DNA from 3 places in the Streptomyces sp. NPDC014882 genome. Region 1 is predicted to be linked to each of the others. Evidence: predicted binding sites of a transcription regulator. Region 1 holds the regulator's gene; each other region holds the start of a gene.
What was found. Region 1 encodes HrcA, which represses chaperone genes, less so after heat shock. Its sites were predicted from a motif close to TTNGCACTCNGNNNNNCNGAGTGCNAA; they were not measured.
Positions count from the first base shown of each region.

Region 2: the regulator HrcA is predicted to act here: its motif matches at 3,229-3,255, upstream of groL (chaperonin GroEL).
Region 3: the regulator HrcA is predicted to act here: its motif matches at 4,464-4,490, upstream of groES (co-chaperone GroES).

Region 1 is NZ_JBIBWL010000002.1:243,135-250,268, reverse strand. It holds gene ACF09K_RS05745 (SpoIIE family protein phosphatase) at 1-1,178, shown strand, start outside; gene hemW (radical SAM family heme chaperone HemW) at 1,259-2,491, shown strand; gene ACF09K_RS05735 (Uma2 family endonuclease) at 2,593-3,165, shown strand; gene ACF09K_RS05730 (DUF3097 domain-containing protein) at 3,149-3,967, opposite strand; gene ACF09K_RS05725 (MBL fold metallo-hydrolase) at 3,999-4,724, opposite strand; gene hrcA (heat-inducible transcriptional repressor HrcA) at 4,927-5,943, shown strand; gene dnaJ (molecular chaperone DnaJ) at 5,944-7,077, shown strand.
Region 2 is NZ_JBIBWL010000005.1:124,208-131,341, forward strand. It holds gene ACF09K_RS14185 (glucosyl-3-phosphoglycerate synthase) at 1-414, opposite strand, end outside; SAM riboswitch class I at 584-754, shown strand; gene thrC (threonine synthase) at 773-2,056, shown strand; gene ACF09K_RS14195 (MoaD/ThiS family protein) at 2,053-2,328, shown strand; gene ACF09K_RS14200 (cold-shock protein) at 2,794-3,000, shown strand; gene groL (chaperonin GroEL) at 3,418-5,040, shown strand; gene ACF09K_RS14210 (NADH:flavin oxidoreductase) at 5,310-6,473, shown strand; gene ACF09K_RS14215 (hypothetical protein) at 6,576-7,134, opposite strand, start outside.
Region 3 is NZ_JBIBWL010000001.1:384,039-391,172, forward strand. It holds gene ACF09K_RS01735 (RNA polymerase sigma factor) at 1-1,192, shown strand, start outside; gene ACF09K_RS01740 (methyltransferase domain-containing protein) at 1,180-2,358, opposite strand; gene ACF09K_RS01745 (polysaccharide deacetylase family protein) at 2,488-3,393, shown strand; gene ACF09K_RS01750 (polysaccharide deacetylase family protein) at 3,390-4,334, shown strand; gene groES (co-chaperone GroES) at 4,635-4,943, shown strand; gene groL (chaperonin GroEL) at 5,056-6,681, shown strand; gene ACF09K_RS01765 (hypothetical protein) at 6,897-7,134, opposite strand, start outside.

The sequences.
Region 1 (7,134 bases):
TCGTGCCGCGCCTCGCGGACTGGTGCGCGGTCCGGCTGGAGGACGAGCTCGGCCCGCGCGCCGGCTGGGACGACGGACCGCAGGCACGGCTGACCCGCGTCTGGCACGTCAGCGAGAACCACGTCGAGGAGCTGCGCCGGGCCCTGGAGAAGGACCCGCCGCGCCCGCCCGACGACCCCGGCTCCGGACCCGCCGTTCACTCCTGGCCCGGCGGCGCGCTCGGCCCGCACGGCACCGCCCTCGCCTACCGGCTGGTCGCCGGCGGCCGCCCGCTCGGCACCCTCGTCATCGGGCGGGCCGGGCTGCCGCGCTTCCCCGACGAGGTCACCGGGCTCGTCGAGGACCTCGGCCGGCGCGTGGCCCTCGCCATCGGCGCCGCCCGCCAGTACGCCCGCCAGGCCACCATCAGCGCCGTCCTCCAGCGCGGCCTGCTGCCCGGCGCGGTCGCCGAGATCCCCGGCCTGCGCAGCGCCCTCGTCCACGAGCCGCGCGAGCAGGGCGGGCCGAGCGGCGACTTCTACGACCTGTTCCCGGTGGGCGACGGCCGCTGGTGCTTCGCGGTCGGCGACGTCCAGGGCAAGGGCCCCGAGGCGGCCGTGGTCATCGGACTGGCCCGGCCCTGGCTCCGGCTGCTGGCCCGCGAGGGGTACGGCGTGGCCGACGTCCTCGACCGCCTCAACCAGCTCCTCCTCGACGACGCCACCGAGGCCGCCGACGCGGCCGCCCGCGCCTTCGTCGGCCCGGCGGACCCCGGGGACGGGCCGCAGACCCGCTTCCTGTCGCTCCTCTACGGCGAGCTCGTGCCCTTCGACGGCGGCGTCCGCTGCACCCTCGCCTCGGCCGGCCACCCCCTGCCCCTGCTCCTCGGGGCCGGCGGCGGCGTCACCACGGTCGCGCAGCCGCAGACCCTCCTCGGCGTCGTCGAGGACGTCACGTACGTCAGCGAGAGCCTCGACCTGTGGCCCGGCGACACCCTGCTCTGCGTCACCGACGGCGTCACCGAGCGCCGCTCGGGCTCCCGCCAGTTCGACGACGGCGACGGCCTCGCCCTCGCGCTGTCCGGCTGCGCGGGGCTGGACGCGGAACTGATCGCCGAGCGGATCCGCCGGCTGGTCCACGAGTTCGGCGGCCGGCCCCCGGAGGACGACCTCGCCCTGCTGGTGCTCCAGGCCGAGTAGCACGGCCGCCGCGCGGCACCGCGCAGGAGCCGCACAGCCGCCCGCGGGACCCGCGGGCGGCGTACGGGACAATGGAGGACATGCCTTCCGCACTTCCCGACGGCGAGCCCGTCCCCACCGACGGCACGCTGCCCGCCTCCGCGCTCGCCGGGGCCGCCGACCGCCCCCTTGGGTTCTACCTGCACGTGCCCTACTGCGCGAGCCGCTGCGGCTACTGCGACTTCAACACCTACACCGCCACCGAGCTGCGCGGCACCGGCGGTGTCCTCGCCTCCCGCGAGAACTACGCCGACACCCTGATCGACGAGATCCGGCTGGCCCGCAAGGTCCTCGGCGACGACCCGCGCCAGGTCCGCACGGTCTTCGTCGGCGGCGGTACGCCCACCCTGCTCGCGGCCGGCGACCTGGTCCGGATGCTCACGGCGATCCGCGAGGAGTTCGGGCTGGCCGCGGACGCGGAGGTCACCACCGAGGCCAACCCGGAGTCGGTCGACCCGGCGTACCTCGCCACCCTCCGCCAGGGCGGCTTCAACCGGATCTCCTTCGGCATGCAGAGCGCCCGGCAGCACGTGCTGAGGATCCTCGACCGCACCCACACGCCCGGCCGCCCCGAGGCCTGCGTGGCGGAGGCCCGCGGCGTCGGCTTCGAGCACGTCAACCTCGACCTGATCTACGGCACCCCCGGCGAGTCGGACGACGACTGGCGGGCCTCCCTGGACGCCGCCCTCGGCGCCGGACCCGACCACGTCAGCGCGTACGCCCTGATCGTCGAGGAGGGCACGCAGCTCGCCCGCCGGATCCGCCGCGGCGAGGTCCCGACGACCGACGACGACGTCCACGCCGACCGGTACCTGATCGCCGAGGAGACGATGTCCGCGGCGGGCTTCGACTGGTACGAGGTGTCCAACTGGGCCACCTCCGAGGCGGGCCGCTGCCTGCACAACGAGCTGTACTGGCGGGGCGCCGACTGGTGGGGCGCGGGCCCGGGGGCCCACAGCCACGTCGGAGGCGTGCGCTGGTGGAACGTCAAGCACCCGGGGGCGTACGCGGCGGCGCTGGCGAGCGGCCGTTCGCCGGGTGCCGGACGCGAGGTCCTGTCGGAGGAGGACCGCCGGGTCGAGCGGATCCTGCTGGAGCTGCGGCTGCGGGAGGGCGTTCCGCTGGAGCTGCTGAAGGAGGCGGGGCTGGCGGCGTCGCGGCGGGCGCTGTCGGAGGGGCTGCTGGACGGCGGCCCCTACGAGGCGGGCCGGGCCGTCCTCACCCTGCGGGGACGACTGCTGGCGGACGCGGTGGTGCGGGACCTGGTGGACTGATCACCCCGGCGGGTGAACCGCTGCGGAACGCCGGTTCGGTCCCTAACCTGGTTCGTAGGCTGCCGCCGACAAGTACGCGGCGGATGTGGAGGGCCACGGAGATGACCGCTGTGGATGATCGCCGGGTGCACGAGGCCTTCGAGAACCTGGAGGTTCCCGAGGGCTTCAAAGCTGAGCTCATCCGGGGGGAAATCGTGATGATGGCCGGACCCGACAAGGTCCACAACCGCATCGTCCAAGCGGTGCAGGATCAGATTCCCTCCGACAGGTGGGACCGGCTGCAGACGCAGGACGTGGCGTTTCCCGGTGAGGACAGCGAGCCCCAGCCGGACCTCGTCGTCCTGGAGGTCGGCGCCGACGACAGCCCCGGACGACTTGTTCCAGCCCCCGCCGTGACGATGCTGGTCGAGGTCGTGTCCAAAACCAGTGTTCACCGCGACTACGTCGAGAAGCGGTCGATCTACGCCGCCGGTGGCGTGCCCGTGTACCTGGTCATCGATCCCTTCCAGGCGAGGTGCCTCGTACTGACGGAACCGGCCGGCAGCGGGGTGTCGGCGGACTACCTGACCAAACGGACGCGGAAGTTCGGTGATCCGGTGCCGTTGCCGTTGCTGGGCATCGACCTCGACACGAGCGGGTTCGGCACGCTGCCGCCGCTCACCCCGGTGCCGTGACGAAGTCGATCAGTTCCTCGACCGCTCTCAGCAGCTCCGGTTCCAGGTCCTTGTAGGACTCCACCCGCTTCAGGACGGCCTGCCAGACCGCGCCGGTGTTCTCCGACGGCCATCCCAGCGCGCGGCACACCCCCGTCTTCCAGTCCTGCCCGTGCGGGACGCGGGGCCAGGCCGCGATGCCCACCGACGACGGCTTCACCGCCTCCCAGACGTCGACGTACGGGTGGCCCACCACCAGCGCGTGCTCGCCGGTCACGGACCGCGCGATGCGCCACTCCTTCGTGCCGGGGACGAGGTGGTCCACCAGCACGCCCAGCCGGGCGTCGGGGCCGGGGGCGAACCCGGCGACGATCGACGGCAGGTCGTCCACGCCCTCCAGGTACTCCACGACCACGCCCTCGACGCGCAGGTCGTCGCCCCACACCTTCTCCACCAGCTCGGCGTCGTGCCGGCCCTCGACGTAGATGCGGCCGGCGCGGGCCACCCGGGCGCGGGCGCCGGGCACGGCGACCGAACCGGAGGCGGTCCGGGCGGGCCGCGCCGGAGCCGCCGGCGCCGGGCGGACCAGCGTCACGACCCGTCCCTCCAGGAGGAAGCCGCGCGGTTCCAGCGGGAAGACCCGGTGCTTGCCGAAGCGGTCCTCCAGGGTGACCGTGCCCGCCTCGCAGCGGATCACCGCGCCGCAGAAACCGGTGCCGGGCTCCTCCACCACCAGACCGGGGTCCGCGGGGACCTCGGGGGCGGGCGGCTGCTTCTTCTTCCACGGCGGGGTCAGGTCGGCGGAGTACACACGGGGGCCCATTCGGATGACGATAGGAGAAGCCCCGTGGCGGTCACGGCGACACGCCGAAGCGCGCGGCCAGCGCGTCCCGCTGGGCCCGGACGAACGCCGCGTCCACCACCGCGCCGTGACCGGGCACGTACAGGGCGTCCTCGCCGCCGAGGTCCAGCAGCCGGTCGAGGGCGGCCGGCCACCGCGACGGTACGGCGTCGGGCCCGGCCTGCGGTTCGCCGGACTCCTCGACGAGGTCGCCGCAGAAGACGACCTCGGGCGAGCCGGGGCCCGCCGGGACGAGGACGGCGAGGTCGTGCGCGGTGTGGCCCGGACCGACGTTCGCCAGCAGGACCTGCCGCCCGCCGCCCAGGTCGAGCGTCCACTCGCCGCAGACCGGGTGGCGGGGCCGCACCAGGATGTCCACGGCCTCCGCGGCCGCGGCCTCGTCCAGGCCGCACCGGACCGCGTCCGCGCGCAGCTCGTCCGCCGCCACCGTCTCCGCCCCCACCGCCGCGTAGACCTCCGCGCCCGCGAAGGCCGCCGCCCCGAGCACATGGTCGAAATGGGGGTGTGTGAGCGCGAGATCCGTCACACGGTGACCGGCGAGTTCCTCGGCGCGGGCCCGCAGCCGGGCGCCCTCGGCGAGACTCGACCCGGCGTCCACCAGCAGGGCCCGCCCCTCCCCGACGACCAGCCCCGCCGTGCAGTCCCAGCCGGGCAGCCGGCACCGGCCGACCCCGGTGGCGACCCGTTCCCACCCCAGCTCTTCCCACGTCACCGTCATACCGCGACGCTAGCCCCTGCCGTCGTGTTCGCGCCCGCCCGCGACGGCGGGGCCCGGCCCCGGCGGCCCGGCGGGGCGACCGACCTTGCCCAGGGTGTACCCCACGGCCGTACACTGGGCCGGGGAACGCTGGCACTCGAATGTGAAGAGTGCCAGGCGGGGCGCCCGGGGGACCGGGGACGACTTCTGGAGGTGAGCGCGGATGCTGAGTGAACGCAGGCTCCAAGTGCTGCGCGCCATCGTCCAGGACTACGTGGGCACCGAGGAACCCGTGGGTTCCAAGGCGCTCACCGAGCGGCACAACCTCGGCGTCTCCCCGGCCACGGTCCGCAACGACATGGCCGCCCTGGAGGACGAGGGGTACATCGCGCAGCCGCACACCAGCGCCGGGCGCATCCCCACGGACAAGGGCTACCGGCTGTTCGTCGACAAGCTCGCCGGCGTCAAGCCGATGACGGCCCCCGAGCGGCGGGCCATCCAGAACTTCCTCGACGGCGCCGTCGACCTCGACGACGTCGTGGCCCGGACTGTACGGCTGCTCGCGCAGCTCACCCGGCAGGTCGCCGTCGTGCAGTACCCGTCGCTGACGCGCTCCACGGTGCGGCACGTCGAACTGCTGGCGCTGGCGCCGGCCCGGCTGATGCTGGTGCTGATCACGGACACCGGGCGGGTCGAGCAGCGGATGGTGGACTGCCCGGCGCCCTTCGGCGAGAGCTCGCTGGCGGACCTGCGGGCGCGGCTGAACAGCCGGGTCGCGGGCCGCCGCTTCAGCGACGTACCGCGCCTGGTCGAGGACCTGGCCGACGCCTTCGAGGTCGAGGACCGCGGCACGGTCACGACGGTGCTCTCCACGCTGCTGGAGACGCTCGTCGAGGAGAACGAGGAGCGGCTGATGATCGGCGGCACCGCCAATCTCACCCGCTTCGGACATGACTTCCCCCTCACGATCCGCCCCGTCCTGGAAGCACTCGAGGAGCAGGTCGTGCTCCTCAAGCTCCTTGGCGAGGCGGGGGATTCGGGCATGACCGTACGCATCGGTCACGAGAACGCCTATGAGGGGCTCAACTCCACTTCGGTGGTGTCGGTCGGCTACGGTTCGGGCGGCGAGGCAGTCGCCAAGCTCGGCGTGGTCGGACCGACCCGCATGGATTACCCGGGAACGATGGGAGCGGTACGCGCAGTGGCACGGTACGTCGGACAGATCCTGGCGGAGTCGTAAGTGGCCACGGACTACTACGCCGTTCTCGGCGTGCGCCGCGACGCGTCGCAGGAAGAGATCAAGAAGGCCTTCCGGCGGCTCGCACGCGAGCTGCACCCGGACGTCAACCCCGATCCGAAGACCCAGGAGCGGTTCAAGGAGATCAACGCCGCCTACGAGGTGCTGTCGGACCCGCAGAAGAAGCAGGTCTACGACCTCGGCGGGGATCCCCTGTCCCAGGCGGGCGGCGGCGCGGGCGGCTTCGGGGCCGGTGGCTTCGGCAACTTCTCCGACATCATGGACGCCTTCTTCGGCACGGCGTCGCAGCGCGGACCGCGCTCGCGCACCCGCCGGGGCCAGGACGCGATGATCCGGCTGGAGATCGACCTCGACGAGGCGGCCTTCGGCACGACCAAGGACATCCAGGTCGACACGGCGGTCGTCTGCGGCACCTGCAGCGGTGAGGGCGCGGCGCCGGGGACCACCGCGCAGACCTGTGACATGTGCCGCGGCCGCGGCGAGGTGTCGCAGGTGACGCGGTCCTTCCTCGGCCAGGTCATGACCTCGCGGCCCTGCCCGCAGTGCCAGGGCTTCGGCACCGTCGTGCCGACGCCCTGCCCGGAGTGCGCGGGCGACGGCCGGGTGCGCTCGCGCCGCACGCTGACCGTGAAGATCCCGGCCGGCGTCGACAACGGCACCCGCATCCAGCTCGCCGGCGAGGGCGAGGTCGGGCCCGGCGGCGGTCCCGCCGGTGACCTGTACGTCGAGATCCACGAGCTGCCGCACGCGCAGTTCCAGCGGCGCGGCGACGACCTGCACTGCACGGTCACCCTGCCGATGACCGCGGCGGCCCTCGGCACCAAGGTGCCGCTGGAGACGCTCGACGGGCTCGAGGAGGTCGACATCCGGCCCGGCACGCAGTCGGGGCAGTCGATCCCGCTGCACGGGCGCGGTGTCACGCACCTGCGGGGCGGCGGACGCGGTGACCTCATCGTGCACGTCGAGGTGCAGACCCCCAACAAGCTGGACCCCGAGCAGGAGCGGCTGCTGCGGGAGCTGGCGAAGCTGCGCGGGGAGGAGCGGCCCCTCGGGCAGTTCCAGCCCGGACAGCAGGGCCTGTTCTCCCGGCTGAAGGACGCGTTCAACGGACGGTGACGGCGGGGGAGGGGCGGCGGGGGGCGGGCGCCCCCCCCCCCCCCCCCCCCCCCCCGG
Region 2 (7,134 bases), on a different contig from region 1:
GACGAAGTCGGAGGAGAACTCCCTGAGGTCGGCGTCGACGAAGCAGACGATGTCCCCGCCCGTCACGAGCAGCGACCGCCACAGCACCTCCCCCTTGCCGGGCACGGCCGGTATCCGGGGCAGGATCTCGTCCCGGTGGACGACGCGCGCCCCGGCCGCCGCGGCGACCTGCGAGGTGCGGTCGGTGGAGCCCGAGTCGACGACGACGATCTCGTCGACGAGGGGGACCTGCCGCATCAGGTCGTGGCGGACGACCGCGACGATGTCGCCGACCGTCTCCTCCTCGTTCAGGGCGGGCAGCACCACGGACACCGACTGGCCCGAGGCGCGCTTCGCGGCCAGGAGGCGGTGCAGCGGGCGGTCGGTCACGGACCAGGAGCGGGTGGCCAGCCAGGTCTCGGCTTCCTTCAGCACGGTCTGCGGCTCCTCACTGTCGTGATCACACGCGGTGCACGCGGGGTGACCGTGTGATCCATCTCGCGGTTCGGACGTCTGTCTCAACTGTCCTGGCCTTCGGTTACAGTCTTGAACAACGCGGATGACCATCGCATGTCCGAGGTGGCCGCTGTTCACAACTTCATACCGCTCATCCAGAGGGGCAGAGGGATACGGCCCGATGAAGCCCCGGCAACCCTCCAGCCGCGCGCGCCGCCAGGCGTGACCGCCCACGCGTCACGTCGATGTGGTGAGGCTCCCGGCTAGGGAAGGTGCCAAATCCGTCTCACGGCGAGATGCGTCGTGAGGAAGATGAGGAGAAAGGGCCTCGCCTCACATGGCTGCGCAGACAGTTGCAAGCACCACGAACTCCGTCGACCTCGGTCCCGCCGCGGCGCTCTCCTGCCGCGAGTGCGGACACCGCGTGCCCCTCGGCCCGGTCTTCGCCTGCGAGGAGTGTTTCGGCCCGCTCGAGATCGCGTACGACTTCTCGTCCTACGAGGCCGAGGAGCTCCGCAAGCGCATCGAGGCGGGCCCCGCGAACATCTGGCGCTACGCGCCGCTGCTGCCCGTCCCGGCCGACGTGGCGGACAAGCCCAACATCAACCCCGGCTGGACCAAGCTCGTCCAGGCCGACAACCTGGCCCGCGAGCTGGGCGTCGACGCCGGCAAGCTGTTCGTCAAGGACGACTCCGGCAACCCGACGCACTCCTTCAAGGACCGCGTCGTCGCCCAGGCCATCGAGGCCGCCCGCGCCTTCGGCTTCACCACCCTGTCCTGCTCCTCCACGGGCAACCTGGCCGGGGCCGTCGGCGCCGCCGCCGCCCGCGCCGGTTTCCGCTCCTGCGTGTTCATCCCGCACGACCTGGAGCAGGGCAAGGTCGTCATGGCCGCGATCTACGGCGGCGAACTCGTCGGCATCGAGGGCAACTACGACGACGTGAACCGCTTCTGCTCCGAGCTGATCGGCGACCCGGCCGGCGAGGGCTGGGGCTTCGTCAACGTCAACCTGCGGCCGTACTACGCCGAGGGCTCCAAGACGCTGGCGTACGAGATCTGCGAGCAGCTCGGCTGGCGGCTGCCCGACCAGCTCGTCGTGCCGATCGCCTCCGGCTCGCAGCTCACGAAGATCGACAAGGGACTGCAGGAACTGATCGGGCTCGGCCTGGTCGAGGACCGGCCGTACAAGATCTTCGGGGCGCAGGCCGAGGGCTGCTCGCCGGTGTCCACCGCCTACAAGGCGGGCCACGACGTGGTCCGGCCGCAGAAGCCGGACACCATCGCCAAGTCCCTCGCCATCGGCAACCCGGCGGACGGGCCCTACGTGCTGGACATCGCGCGCCGCACCGGCGGCGCGGTGGAGGACGTGGACGACGAGCAGGTGGTCGACGCGATCAAGCTGCTGGCGCGGACCGAGGGCATCTTCGCCGAGACCGCCGGCGGCGTGACCGTCGGTGTGACGAGGAAGCTGATCGAGAACGGTCTCCTGGACCCGACGAAGACCACCGTCGTCCTCAACACGGGGGACGGCCTCAAGACCCTCGACGCGGTGGCCGGCACCGGCCTCACCGCCACCATCCGCCCCACCCTGGACTCCTTCCGAGAGGCTGGCCTCGCATGAGCGTGACCGTCCGCATCCCGACCATCCTGCGCACCTACACCGGTGGCAGGGCCGAGGTCCCGGCCGAGGGCGCGACCCTCGGCGAGGTCATCACCGACCTGGAGAAGAACCACACCGGCATCGCCGCCCGCGTCCTGGACGACCAGGGCAAGCTGCGCCGGTTCGTCAACGTGTACGTCAACGACGACGACGTGCGCTTCGAGCAGGGGCTGGACACGGCGACCCCGGACGGCGCCGGCGTCTCCATCATCCCGGCCGTGGCCGGCGGCTGACCGACCCTCCGTACCCGTCGGTAGTACCCGCTGGTAGTAACCGTGGGTAAGGTCAATTACCGAGAGTTCATCGAATTGCCCCCTCCGCGAGAGAAGCGGAGGGGGCAATTCAGTGTGGTTGAGCGCGGTAGGGTTGGGGAACGCGCCGCTCATTGCCCGCCGGCCGCGAAGGAGTTCCGCCGGGGCGGGCGATGAGAAACAGCCAAACTGTGCATGTGTTTTGCGCCTTTCCTTCCCTTTGCGGGGGTCGACTTGCCCTGAATTCGGGCGAATTCTCACTCTTCTGCGGACTCTTCACGTCCAGATTTCTCGTCCGATTGACCTGTTGCAGAGGGCAGTCGTGCGGATACATTCGGCCGCGGTCGACGCGTTCCGGCGCACGCCCCCAACCAACTGGGGGGTGAGGTCTGACCCGGATCCGCGAAGTGCGGATCTGTGCAAGGGCCAGTAATAGGGGAGTTAGGCATGGCTCAGGGCACCGTCAAGTGGTTCAACGCGGAGAAGGGGTACGGCTTCATCGCGGTCGACGGTGGTGCGGATGTTTTCGTCCACTACAGCGCGATCCAGATGGACGGATACCGCACCCTGGAAGAGGGTCAGCGGGTCGATTTCGAGATCTCGCAGGGCCAGAAGGGGCCGCAGGCGGACATGGTCCGGCTCGCGACCGGCTGAAGCACGCGCCGACTTGCAGCGACGTTCTTCTGTTCCACCGGCTTCATCAGCTCCACCGGCTTCACCGGCTTCACCGTCGAAGGGCTCGCACCTCCCGGGGTGCGAGCCCTTCGGCGTGTCCGCGGCCGCGCGCCGTCCGGAGCCGCCCGTGATCGCCTCCGGCCCGCGCGCGGCCGCCCGCCGGCGTCCGCCGCCACCCCCCGTTCACCTGCGTATCCCGGGGAGGCGCTTGCACTCGGCACAGGCGAGTGCTAATCATTGCGTTAGCACTCTGAAGGTGAGAGTGACAACGAAGGACCGGGTCGGTGAGGCCCGCAGGCCAGGTGGGGCAAGGAACCACGGGGCCGGCGAGCCGTCCGTCGCGGGCGCGGGCGCGGTCCGAAGGAATCACCCCCAGTCCTGGAGGGACCACTTCACATGGCCAAGATCATCGCGTTCGACGAGGAGGCGCGGCGCGGCCTCGAGCGCGGCATGAACCAGCTCGCGGACGCCGTCAAGGTGACGCTCGGCCCCAAGGGCCGCAACGTCGTCCTCGAGAAGAAGTGGGGCGCCCCCACGATCACCAACGATGGTGTCTCCATCGCCAAGGAGATCGAGCTCGAGGACCCGTACGAGAAGATCGGCGCCGAGCTGGTCAAGGAAGTCGCCAAGAAGACGGACGACGTCGCCGGTGACGGTACGACCACCGCGACCGTCCTCGCCCAGGCGCTGGTCCGCGAGGGCCTGCGCAACGTGGCGGCCGGCGCCAACCCGATGGCCCTCAAGCGCGGTATCGAGAAGGCCGTCGAGGCCGTCTCCGGTGCCCTGCTCGAGCAGGCGAAGGATGTCGAGACCAAGGAGCAGATCGCTTCGACGGCCTCCATCTCCGCCGCCGACACCCAGATCGGCGAGCTGATCGCCGAGGCCATGGACAAGGTCGGCAAGGAAGGCGTCATCACGGTCGAGGAGTCGCAGACCTTCGGTCTCGAGCTCGAGCTCACCGAGGGCATGCGCTTCGACAAGGGCTACATCTCGGCGTACTTCGCCACCGACATGGAGCGTATGGAGGCCGTCCTCGACGACCCGTACATCCTGATCGCGAACTCCAAGATCTCCAACGTCAAGGACCTGCTCCCGCTCCTGGAGAAGGTCATGCAGTCGGGCAAGCCGCTGCTGATCATCGCCGAGGACGTCGAGGGCGAGGCCCTGTCGACCCTGGTCGTCAACAAGATCCGCGGCACCTTCAAGTCCGTCGCCGTCAAGGCCCCGGGCTTCGGCGACCGCCGCAAGGCGATGCTGAACGACATCGCCATCCTCACCGGTGGCGAGGTCATCTCCGAGGAGGTCGGTCTCAAGCTCGAGAACACCTCCCTGGACCTCCTGGGCAAGGCCCGCAAGGTCGTCATCACCAAGGACGAGACCACCATCGTCGACGGGTCCGGCTCCTCGGAGCAGGTCGCGGGCCGGGTCAACCAGATCCGCGCCGAGATCGAGAACAGCGACTCGGACTACGACCGCGAGAAGCTCCAGGAGCGTCTGGCGAAGCTGGCCGGCGGCGTGGCCGTCATCAAGGCCGGCGCCGCCACCGAGGTGGAGCTCAAGGAGCGCAAGCACCGCATCGAGGACGCCGTCCGCAACGCGAAGGCGGCCGTCGAGGAGGGCATCGTCGCCGGTGGTGGCGTGGCCCTGCTGCAGGCCACCTCGGTCTTCGAGAAGCTCGACCTCGAGGGTGACGAGGCGACCGGCGCCAACGCCGTGAAGCTCGCCCTGGAGGCCCCGCTCAAGCAGATCGCCGTCAACGGTGGTCTCGAGGGTGGCGTCATCGTCGAGAAGGTGCGCAACCTGCCCGTCGGCCACGGCCTGAACGCCGCGACCGGTGAGTACGTCGACATGATCGCCGAGGGCATCATCGACCCGGCGAAGGTGACGCGCTCCGCGCTGCAGAACGCCGCGTCGATCGCCGCGCTGTTCCTCACCACCGAGGCCGTCATCGCCGACAAGCCGGAGAAGGCCGCGGCCCCGGCCGGCGGCGGCATGCCGGGCGGTGACATGGACTTCTGAGCCTGATCCGGCTCGGGTTTCCACCGAGGGCGGCATCCCCATCGAGGGGGTGCCGCCCTCGGGCGTTCCCGGGGTCCCGCCGTGCGGGGCGGCCCTGGCCGGCGTGGCCCGGATCACAGGGGCGGCGGGGGAGCGGGCGGAATGGCGGGAGCGGGAGGGCCGTTGAGAGGGGAGGGCAGTGCTTGCATGTGCACATACCATCCGGAATGTCCGCTGCTCCACGTCCGCCGCTCGATGTCCGCCGTGACCTCTCCGAGGAGTCCTCTGCCGTGACTGCCACCCCCGCCACCCCCGCCACCCCCGCCACTCCCGCCACCTCCCCCGCCGCCGCCCGCGCCGCCGAGGTCCTCGGGCGTCCCGTCTCCCTCAACGGCCTGACCGTGCCGAACCGCATCGCCATGGCGCCCATGACCCGCATGTTCTCCCCCGGCGGCATCCCCGGCGAGGACGTGGCGTCGTACTACGGCCGCCGCGCCGCCGCCGGTGTCGGCCTCGTCGTCACCGAGGGCACGTACGTGGGCCACGACTCCGCCGGACAGAGCGACCGGGTGCCGCGGTTCCACGGCGAGGAGCAGCTGGCGGGCTGGGCGAAGGTCGCCGAGGCCGTGCACGCGGGCGGCGGGACGATCATGCCGCAGCTGTGGCACATCGGCATGGTGCGCGAGCAGGGCCAGCCGCCCGTCGCGGACGCCCCCGCCGTCGGCCCCTCCGGCGTGCGCACGGACGGCACCGAGGGCACCGGCAAGGCGATGACCCAGCGCGACCTGGACGACGTCATCGGCGCCTTCGCCGAGGCCGCGGCGGCCGCGGAGCGCATCGGCTTCGACGGCGTGGAGATCCACGGCGCCCACGGCTACCTGGTCGACCAGTTCCTGTGGGCGGGCACCAACCGCCGCACCGACGCCTACGGCGGCGACCCGGTGTCCCGCACCCGGTTCGCGGCCGAGATCGTCGCCGCCGTGCGCCAGAGCGTGTCGCCGGAGTTCCCGGTCGTCTTCCGCTACTCGCAGTGGAAGCAGGACGCCTACGACGCGCGCCTCGCCGAGACGCCCGAGGAGCTGGAGGCCATCCTCGCCCCGCTCGCCGCGGCCGGTGTCGACGCCTTCCACGCCTCCACGCGCCGCTACTGGGTCCCCGAGTTCGACGGCTCCGACCTCAACCTCGCGGGCTGGACGAAGAAGCTGACCGGCCGGCCCGCCATCACCGTCGGGTCGGTCGGTCTCGACGGCGAGTTCTTCAAGGCCTTCCAGGGCGAGGGCTCCGGCCTCAGGAGCATCGACGACCTGCTCGACCGGCTGGAGCGCGACGAGTTCGACATGGTGGCCGTCGGCCGTGCGCTGCTCCAGGACCCGGAGTGGGCGGCCAAGGTCCTGACCGGCCGCCTCGACGAGCTGGAGCCGTACGACGCGGCGTCCCTGAAGACCCTGAGCTGACACGGACCGGACCGGATCAGACCGGGCCGGACCGGGCTGGACCGGACCGGACCGGACCGGGTCGAGGCCGACCGGTCCGATCCGCCGGGAGGGCGGCCCGGCCTACAGGTTGCCCAGCGGCTCGATGTCGGTCTTCACCGGGATCCCCCAGACGCGCAGCACCTCGTAGTCGGTGAACTCGTGCACCAGGCGGTAGGCCATGGCGGGGCGGGATCCCCGGCGCAGGGCGGCGAGGTACAGCTCGGCCTCGTGGCGGTCGCGCCGGGGAGTGCCGCACAGCTGCCACTCCTGGCCGTTCCACAGTTCCGGCAGCCAGCGCTGCTGGGGCTGGGGGCGGTCGCCGCGGACGCCGTAGCGGGACGGGGCGGTGGGGTGCGGGGCCTGCGGGGCGGGGCCGTTGAACTCGGCGCGCCGGGCCGCCCGCCGCCGGGTCTCGCACAGCAGGCACAGGTCGGGGGCGGCGTTGTCCACGGGTCCGTTGGGGTGCTCGGCGCACCGGGTGCTGGGCGCGGCCGAGGTCACGCCCTCCTCCAGGAGCTCCAGAGCGCGCCGCAGGTCCGCCTTGACCTCGTGCAGCTTGGCGTCGGGGGTGTCGGCGGTCAGGGCGTCCCCGTGCTCACCGAGCAGCCGCAGGGCGCGGCCCAGGTGGGTGAGCTGGGCG
Region 3 (7,134 bases), on a different contig from region 1:
CGTCGTCGCCGCCGTCGCCCGGATCGTCCGGGACGTCGGCATCGCCGAGGAACTCACGCAGGACGCCCTGGTGGCCGCGCTGGAACGCTGGCCCCGCGAGGGCGTCCCCGACAACCCCGGTGCCTGGCTCACCGCCACCGCCCGGCACCGCGCCGTCGACCTGGTCCGCCGCCGGGAGACGTACGCCCGCAAACTCGCCGAGATCGGCCGGGACCTGGAGACCACGGCGCCCGCGCCCGAGCCCTCCGGTCCCGAGGACATCGACGACGACCTCCTGCGCCTCGTCTTCACCACCTGCCACCCCGTGCTGTCCGCCGAGTCCCGCACCGCGCTCACCCTGCGGCTGCTCGGCGGACTCACCACGGCCGAGATCGCGCGTGCCTTCCTCGTGCCCGAGCCGACGGTCGCCCAGCGGATCGTCCGCGCCAAACGCACCCTGGCCAGGAAGAACGTCGCCTTCGAGGTGCCGTACGGACCCGATCGCGAGGCCCGGCTCGGCTCCGTCCTCGACGTCATCTACCTGATCTTCAACGAGGGCTACGCGGCCACCGCCGGCGACGACTGGCTGCGTCCGGGGCTGTGCGAGGACGCCCTGCGGCTGGCCCGCCTGCTGGCCGCCCTGATGCCGAAGGAGCCCGAGGTGCACGGCCTGGCCGCGCTGCTGGAGTTCCAGTGCTCGCGCACGGCCGCCCGCACCGCCCCCGACGGCACACCGGTGCTGCTGGCGGACCAGGACCGCCGCCGCTGGAACCGCATGCTCGTCGCCCGCGGCATCACCGCCCTCGGCCGTGCCGAGGCCACGTCCGGCGGCACGCCCGGCCCGTACGTCCTCCAGGCCGCGATCGCCGCCTGCCACGCGCACGCGTACTCCTACGAGGAGACCGACTGGCGTGCCATCGCCGCCCTCTACGGCCTCCTCGCGGCCCGTGCCCCGTCCCCGGTGGTCGAGCTCAACCGCGCCGTCGCCGTGTCGATGGCCGAGGGCCCGGAAGCGGCCCTGCGGATCGTCGACGCCCTCGCCGCCGAACCGGCCCTGCGCGACTACCACCTGCTCCCCAGCGTCCGCGGCGACCTGCTCCGGCGCCTGGGCCGCACGGCGGAGGCGGGCGCGGAGTTCGCGCGGGCCGCGCGGCTGACCGGCAACGAACGGGAACGGGAGCTGCTGCTGCGCCGCGCCGCTCAGGCCGGGTGAGCGACGAGCGCCGGGTGGCCGACGAGCATCGTCGGCGCCCCCGCCACCCGGGTCAGGAACACGGTCGCCGCGTTCGGCCCCTGCGGCTTGACCTTCCTGCGCAGTTCCTCCGGCTCCACGGCCGAGCCGCGCTTCTTCACGGTGAGGATCCCCACCCCCCGCTCCCGCAGCAGCGCCTTCAGCTTCTTGACGTTGAAGGGCAGCCGGTCGGTGATCTCGTAGGCGGTGGCGTACGGCGTCGGCCGCAGCGTGTCCGCGGTGACGTAGGCGATGGTCTCGTCGACCAGACCGCCGTCCAGGTCCCGGGCGACCTCGGCCACCAGGTGGGCCCGGATGACGGCGCCGTCCGGCTCGTACAGGTAGCGCCCCACCGGCCGCACCCGCGGGTCGGGCAGACCGGCGCCGAGCAGGGTGCGCGGGCCGGGCAGGAGGGTGGCGCGCACCGCGCCCGGCTCGGTGCCGAACCACAGCACGGCCTCCTTCACGTCCCCGCCGTCGGAGATCCACTCGGCCTCGGCCCCGGCGGGCACGATCTCGTGCGGGATGCCGGGGGCCACCTTCAGCGCGCCGTGCGGAGCCCTCAGGGCCGCCCCGACCGCCCACGACAGCGGCGGCGAGTAGGCCTCCGGGTCGAAGATCCGTCCCCGGCCGCCCCGCCGCGCCGGGTCGACGAACACGGCGTCGTACCCGCCCGTGTCGACCTCCGTGACGTCCGCCTCGCGCACCTCGACCAGGGCGGCGAGCCCCAGCGCCTCGGCGTTGGCCCGCGCCACCGCCGCCGTCAGCGGGTCGCGGTCCACGGCCAGCACCCTGATGCCCGCGCGGGCGAGCGCGATCGCGTCGCCGCCGATCCCGCAGCACAGGTCGGCGACCGAGGCCACGCCGAGCGCCTTCATCCGCTCGGCGCGGTGGGCGGCCACACTCGCGCGCGTCGACTGCTCGACCCCGTTCGGGGTGAAGAACATCCGTTCCGCGTCCTCCGCCCCGAACTTGGCCGCCGCGCGCTGCCGCAACCGGGCCTGTCCGAGCGCCGCCGAGACCAGCTCGGCGGGGTGTTCGCGGCGCAGCCGGGTGGCGACGGCCAGTTCGTCGGCCGGGGCGGTGCCGCGCACGGCGTCGAGGAGGGCGCGGCCCTCGGGGGTGAGGAGCGGGGCGAGGTCGTTCACCGGGTCATTGTGGGCCAGTCGGTGGATGGTGCGCCTCCGGCGGCGGTGTCGGGCGGGATCGCCCGGACGTGACTGCGAGGATCCGGCGCCATGGGACCAGGATCAGTCGTACAAAATGACAAAAAGAGGATGCGGCGGACGGGGGCCGGAACCGGCGTCGCGGTCCTCGCCGTGGCCGCCCTCGCCTCCGGCTGCGCCCCCGGCGCCACGGACACCGGCGGCACCGGGAGCCGTCCCGCCCCCGGCCAGCAGCCGCTCCAGGGGCAGCCCGCCCGCGCCCTGCACGCCTACGCGGCCAAGCTGCGCGCCGAGTACGCCGCCCGGACCGCCGCCGCCGCACGCTGGCGGCTCGAGAAGGTCCCCCTGGCACCCCCCGCGCCGCCCGTGAAGAAACCGGCGATCACCACCCGGCAGGGCTTCGAGGTCGACGACCACGAGGAACTGGACCTCCCGCCGGTCTTCACCACCGTCCCCACCAAGGACAAGGTCGTCTTCCTCACCATCGACGACGGCGCCGAGAAGGACCCGGCGTTCCTGCGCATGATGAGCGACCTGAAGATCCCCTACACGGCCTTCCTCAGCGACTACCTCGTCAAGGAGGACTACGGCTACTTCAAGAAGATGCAGGACGCGGGGGTGACCCTGAACAACCACACCCTCAACCACCCCTACCTGCCCGCCCTCTCCTACGGCGACCAGAAGCGCGAGATCTGCGGCATGCAGGACGTCATCGAGAAGCACTACGGCAGACGCCCCGCACTCTTCCGCCCGCCCTTCGGCAACTACGACCGCGACACCCTGCGCGCCGCGAAGGCCTGCGGCGTGAGGTACGCGCCGCTGTGGAGCGAGGAGGTCTTCGTCGACCACTGGGACTACCGCGAGTGGGACCGCGACCTCCACCCCGGCGACATCGTCCTCACCCACTTCCGCGGCCGCGCCGACTGGAAGGGCACCATGCCCGACATGATCCGCCGCTTCCTGGACCTGGTCACCGAGAAGGGGTACGCGGTGGCCCGGCTGGAGGACTACCTGTGAGAGGGCGGACCGCGCCGCTCACGTCGGTCGTGGTCCTCGCGGTGACGCTGACCGGCTGCGCCGGCCCGGCCGGCCCGGCCGACCCGGCCGGACACCCGGGCCGCGCGGCGACGGAGCGCGCACGGTCCACGGGGCCGACCGCGGGACCGGCGACGGGACCGGTGACGGGACCGACCGCGGGACCGGACGCCGGCCGGGGCGCGCGTCCGCGTGCGTCGGCCGGGCGGGCCGCACCTCCGCACGACGCGCCGGCCGCGGAGCCGCCGTACCGCCGCTGGGGTCTGGACGCCCCCCTCGCCCCCGCTCCCGCCCGCACACCGGCGGCGGGCCCCCTCGCGGGCGGCCCGGCCCGCCCCGCGCTCCCGCCGGTCGTCGACCGGATCCCGACCCGCGACAAGGTCGTCTTCCTCACCTACGACGACGGCGCCGAACGCGACCCCCGCTTCGTCACCATGGTCCGCGAACTGCGCCTCCCGGTCAGCATGTTCCTCACCGACAGCGTGGTGGGCCCGGGCTACGCGCACTTCGCCCGGCTGCGGTCGGTCGGCGCCGGCCTCCAGAACCACACCCTCGACCACGCCGCCCTGCGCGGCCTGCCCTACGCGGGCCAGCGCGCCGAGATCTGCGGCCAGCAGAACAAGCTCAAGGCCCGCTTCGGCCTGCGCCCCCGCCTGTTCCGGCCGCCCTACGGCGCGTACGACGCGGTGACCCTGCGCGCGGCCGCCGACTGCGGGATCGCGGCCGTCGTCCTCTGGCGGGCCGCCATGGGGCCCGCCGGCCTCACCTACACCCACGGCTCGCACCGCCTGCGCCCCGGGGACGTCGTCGCCGTCGACCCCGACGAGACCGGTGGCCCGAGCCTGCGGGAACGCACGACGAGGCTGCTGCGGCGGATCCAGGAGCAGGGCCTGACGGTGGGCCGCCTGGAGGACTACCTCTGAGACCGCCCCCTCGCCGCGCGGGCGCCGGACGACGGGCCCCGCCCCGTCCGCCCCGCCCGGACTCCTGTTCGATCGACCCGCCTGCACGCCCCCGTCCGACCCGGATCCCGGCACGCGCGACGCACGGCGCTGGCACTCCGCTTGACCGAGTGCTAATCGCGGTCATAGTCTCAGCCCTGGCACTCCCCACTGGAGAGTGCCAATAGCGACGGGCAGGTCCGGCACCCGCGACGACGGATCCACCTGGTCGCCACCTCAGACAGTTAACCCCGTGAGATCTCCGAAGGGGGAGGTCGGATCGTGACGACCACCAGCTCCAAGGTTGCCATCAAGCCGCTCGAGGACCGCATCGTGGTCCAGCCGCTCGACGCCGAGCAGACCACGGCCTCTGGCCTGGTCATCCCGGACACCGCGAAGGAGAAGCCCCAGGAGGGCGCCGTCCTCGCCGTGGGCCCGGGTCGCTTCGAGAACGGCGAGCGCCTGCCGCTCGACGTCAAGGTCGGCGACGTCGTCCTGTACAGCAAGTACGGCGGCACCGAGGTGAAGTACAACGGCGAGGAGTACCTCGTCCTCTCGGCCCGCGACGTGCTCGCGATCATCGAGAAGTAATTCACCCAGTTCTGCAGTGAACTGCGCCCCTGGCCCCCGCGTCTTTGTGAAGCCGGGTGCTGGGGGCGCGGTTCGTTTCTCCCACGCTTTCCGAGAGGGCTGAACCGCTCCCATGGCGAAGATCCTGAAGTTCGACGAGGACGCCCGTCGCGCCCTCGAGCGCGGCGTCAACAAGCTTGCCGACACGGTCAAGGTGACGATCGGCCCCAAGGGCCGCAACGTCGTCATCGACAAGAAGTTCGGCGCCCCCACCATCACCAACGACGGTGTCACGATCGCCCGCGAGGTCGAGCTCGACGACCCGTACGAGAACCTCGGCGCGCAGCTGGTGAAGGAGGTGGCGACCAAGACCAACGACATCGCGGGTGACGGCACCACCACCGCCACCGTGCTCGCCCAGGCGCTGGTCCGCGAGGGCCTGCGGAACGTCGCCGCCGGCGCGTCGCCCGCCCTCCTCAAGAAGGGCATCGACGCCGCGGTCAAGGCCGTCTCCGACGAGCTGCTCGCCACGGCCCGCCCGATCGACGAGAAGTCCGACATCGCCGCCGTGGCCGCGCTGTCCGCCCAGGACCAGCAGGTCGGCGAGCTCATCGCCGAGGCCATGGACAAGGTCGGCAAGGACGGTGTCATCACCGTCGAGGAGTCCAACACCTTCGGCCTGGAGCTGGACTTCACCGAGGGCATGGCCTTCGACAAGGGCTACCTGTCGCCGTACTTCGTGACGGACCAGGAGCGCATGGAGGCCGTCCTCGAGGACCCCTACATCCTCATCAACCAGGGCAAGATCTCCTCCATCGCCGACCTGCTGCCGCTGCTGGAGAAGGTCATCCAGACCAACTCCTCCCGCCCGCTGCTGATCATCGCCGAGGACCTGGAGGGCGAGGCGCTCTCCACCCTGGTCGTGAACAAGATCCGCGGCACCTTCAACGCCGTCGCGGTGAAGGCCCCCGGCTTCGGCGACCGCCGCAAGGCGATGCTCCAGGACCTCGCCGTCCTGACCGGCGCCACGGTCATCTCCGAGGAGGTCGGCCTCAAGCTCGACCAGGTCGGCGTCGACGTGCTCGGCTCCGCCCGCCGCGTCACCGTCACCAAGGACGACACCACGGTCGTCGACGGTGCCGGCAACACCGAGGAAGTCCACGGCCGCGTCGCCCAGATCAAGGCCGAGATCGCGAACACGGACTCCGACTGGGACCGCGAGAAGCTCCAGGAGCGCCTCGCGAAGCTGGCCGGCGGCGTGTGCGTGATCAAGGTCGGCGCCGCCACCGAGGTGGAGCTGAAGGAGAAGAAGCACCGTCTGGAGGACGCCATCTCCGCGACCCGCGCCGCGGTCGAGGAGGGCATCGTCTCCGGTGGTGGCTCCGCGCTCGTCCACGCCGTGAAGGTCCTCGAGGGCAACCTCGGCAAGACCGGCGACGAGGCCACCGGTGTCGCCGTCGTCCGCCGCGCCGCCGTCGAGCCGCTGCGCTGGATCGCCGAGAACGCCGGCCTGGAGGGCTACGTCATCACCTCCAAGGTCGCCGAGCTGGACAAGGGCCAGGGCTTCAACGCCGCGACCGGCGAGTACGGCGACCTGGTCAAGGCCGGCGTCATCGACCCGGTCAAGGTCACCCGCTCCGCCCTGGAGAACGCCGCCTCCATCGCCTCCCTCCTCCTGACGACCGAGACCCTGGTCGTCGAGAAGAAGGAAGAAGAGGAGCCCGCCGCCGCCGGACACGGCCACGGCCACTCCCACTGACGCACGTCAGCCACCGAGGCCCGGCCCCCGCGAGGGGTGCCGGGCCTCGGCGTTTCCGCGCCGACCGTCACCCGCCGCGCGATCCGTCGCGCCACCCGTCGTGCCGCACCAGGAACCGGGCGGGTTCCACGAGTGCCGCCCCGGCACGGGAGCGTGTCCGGCGGGTCCTCACGGATCCGCCGGACACGGGTGGAGCGTGCGGCGCGTTCCTGCCCCTACCGGGCCCCCGCCTTCACCGGCGGGTGGGCGGAGGGCGGTGTGGCCTTCGGCTCGGGAGTGGTCTCGGGCTCGGAGGGCCGGTTCTCCTGGAGCCGGGTGGACGAGGCGAACTCGTAGCCCGACCAGACGGTGCCGCCGCGCCAGACGGAACCGTCCCAGACGTAGGCCGAGGCGACCGTTCCGTAGTAGCCCGGACCGCAGGACTGCCAACCGCCCCAGTTGTACACCTGCTCA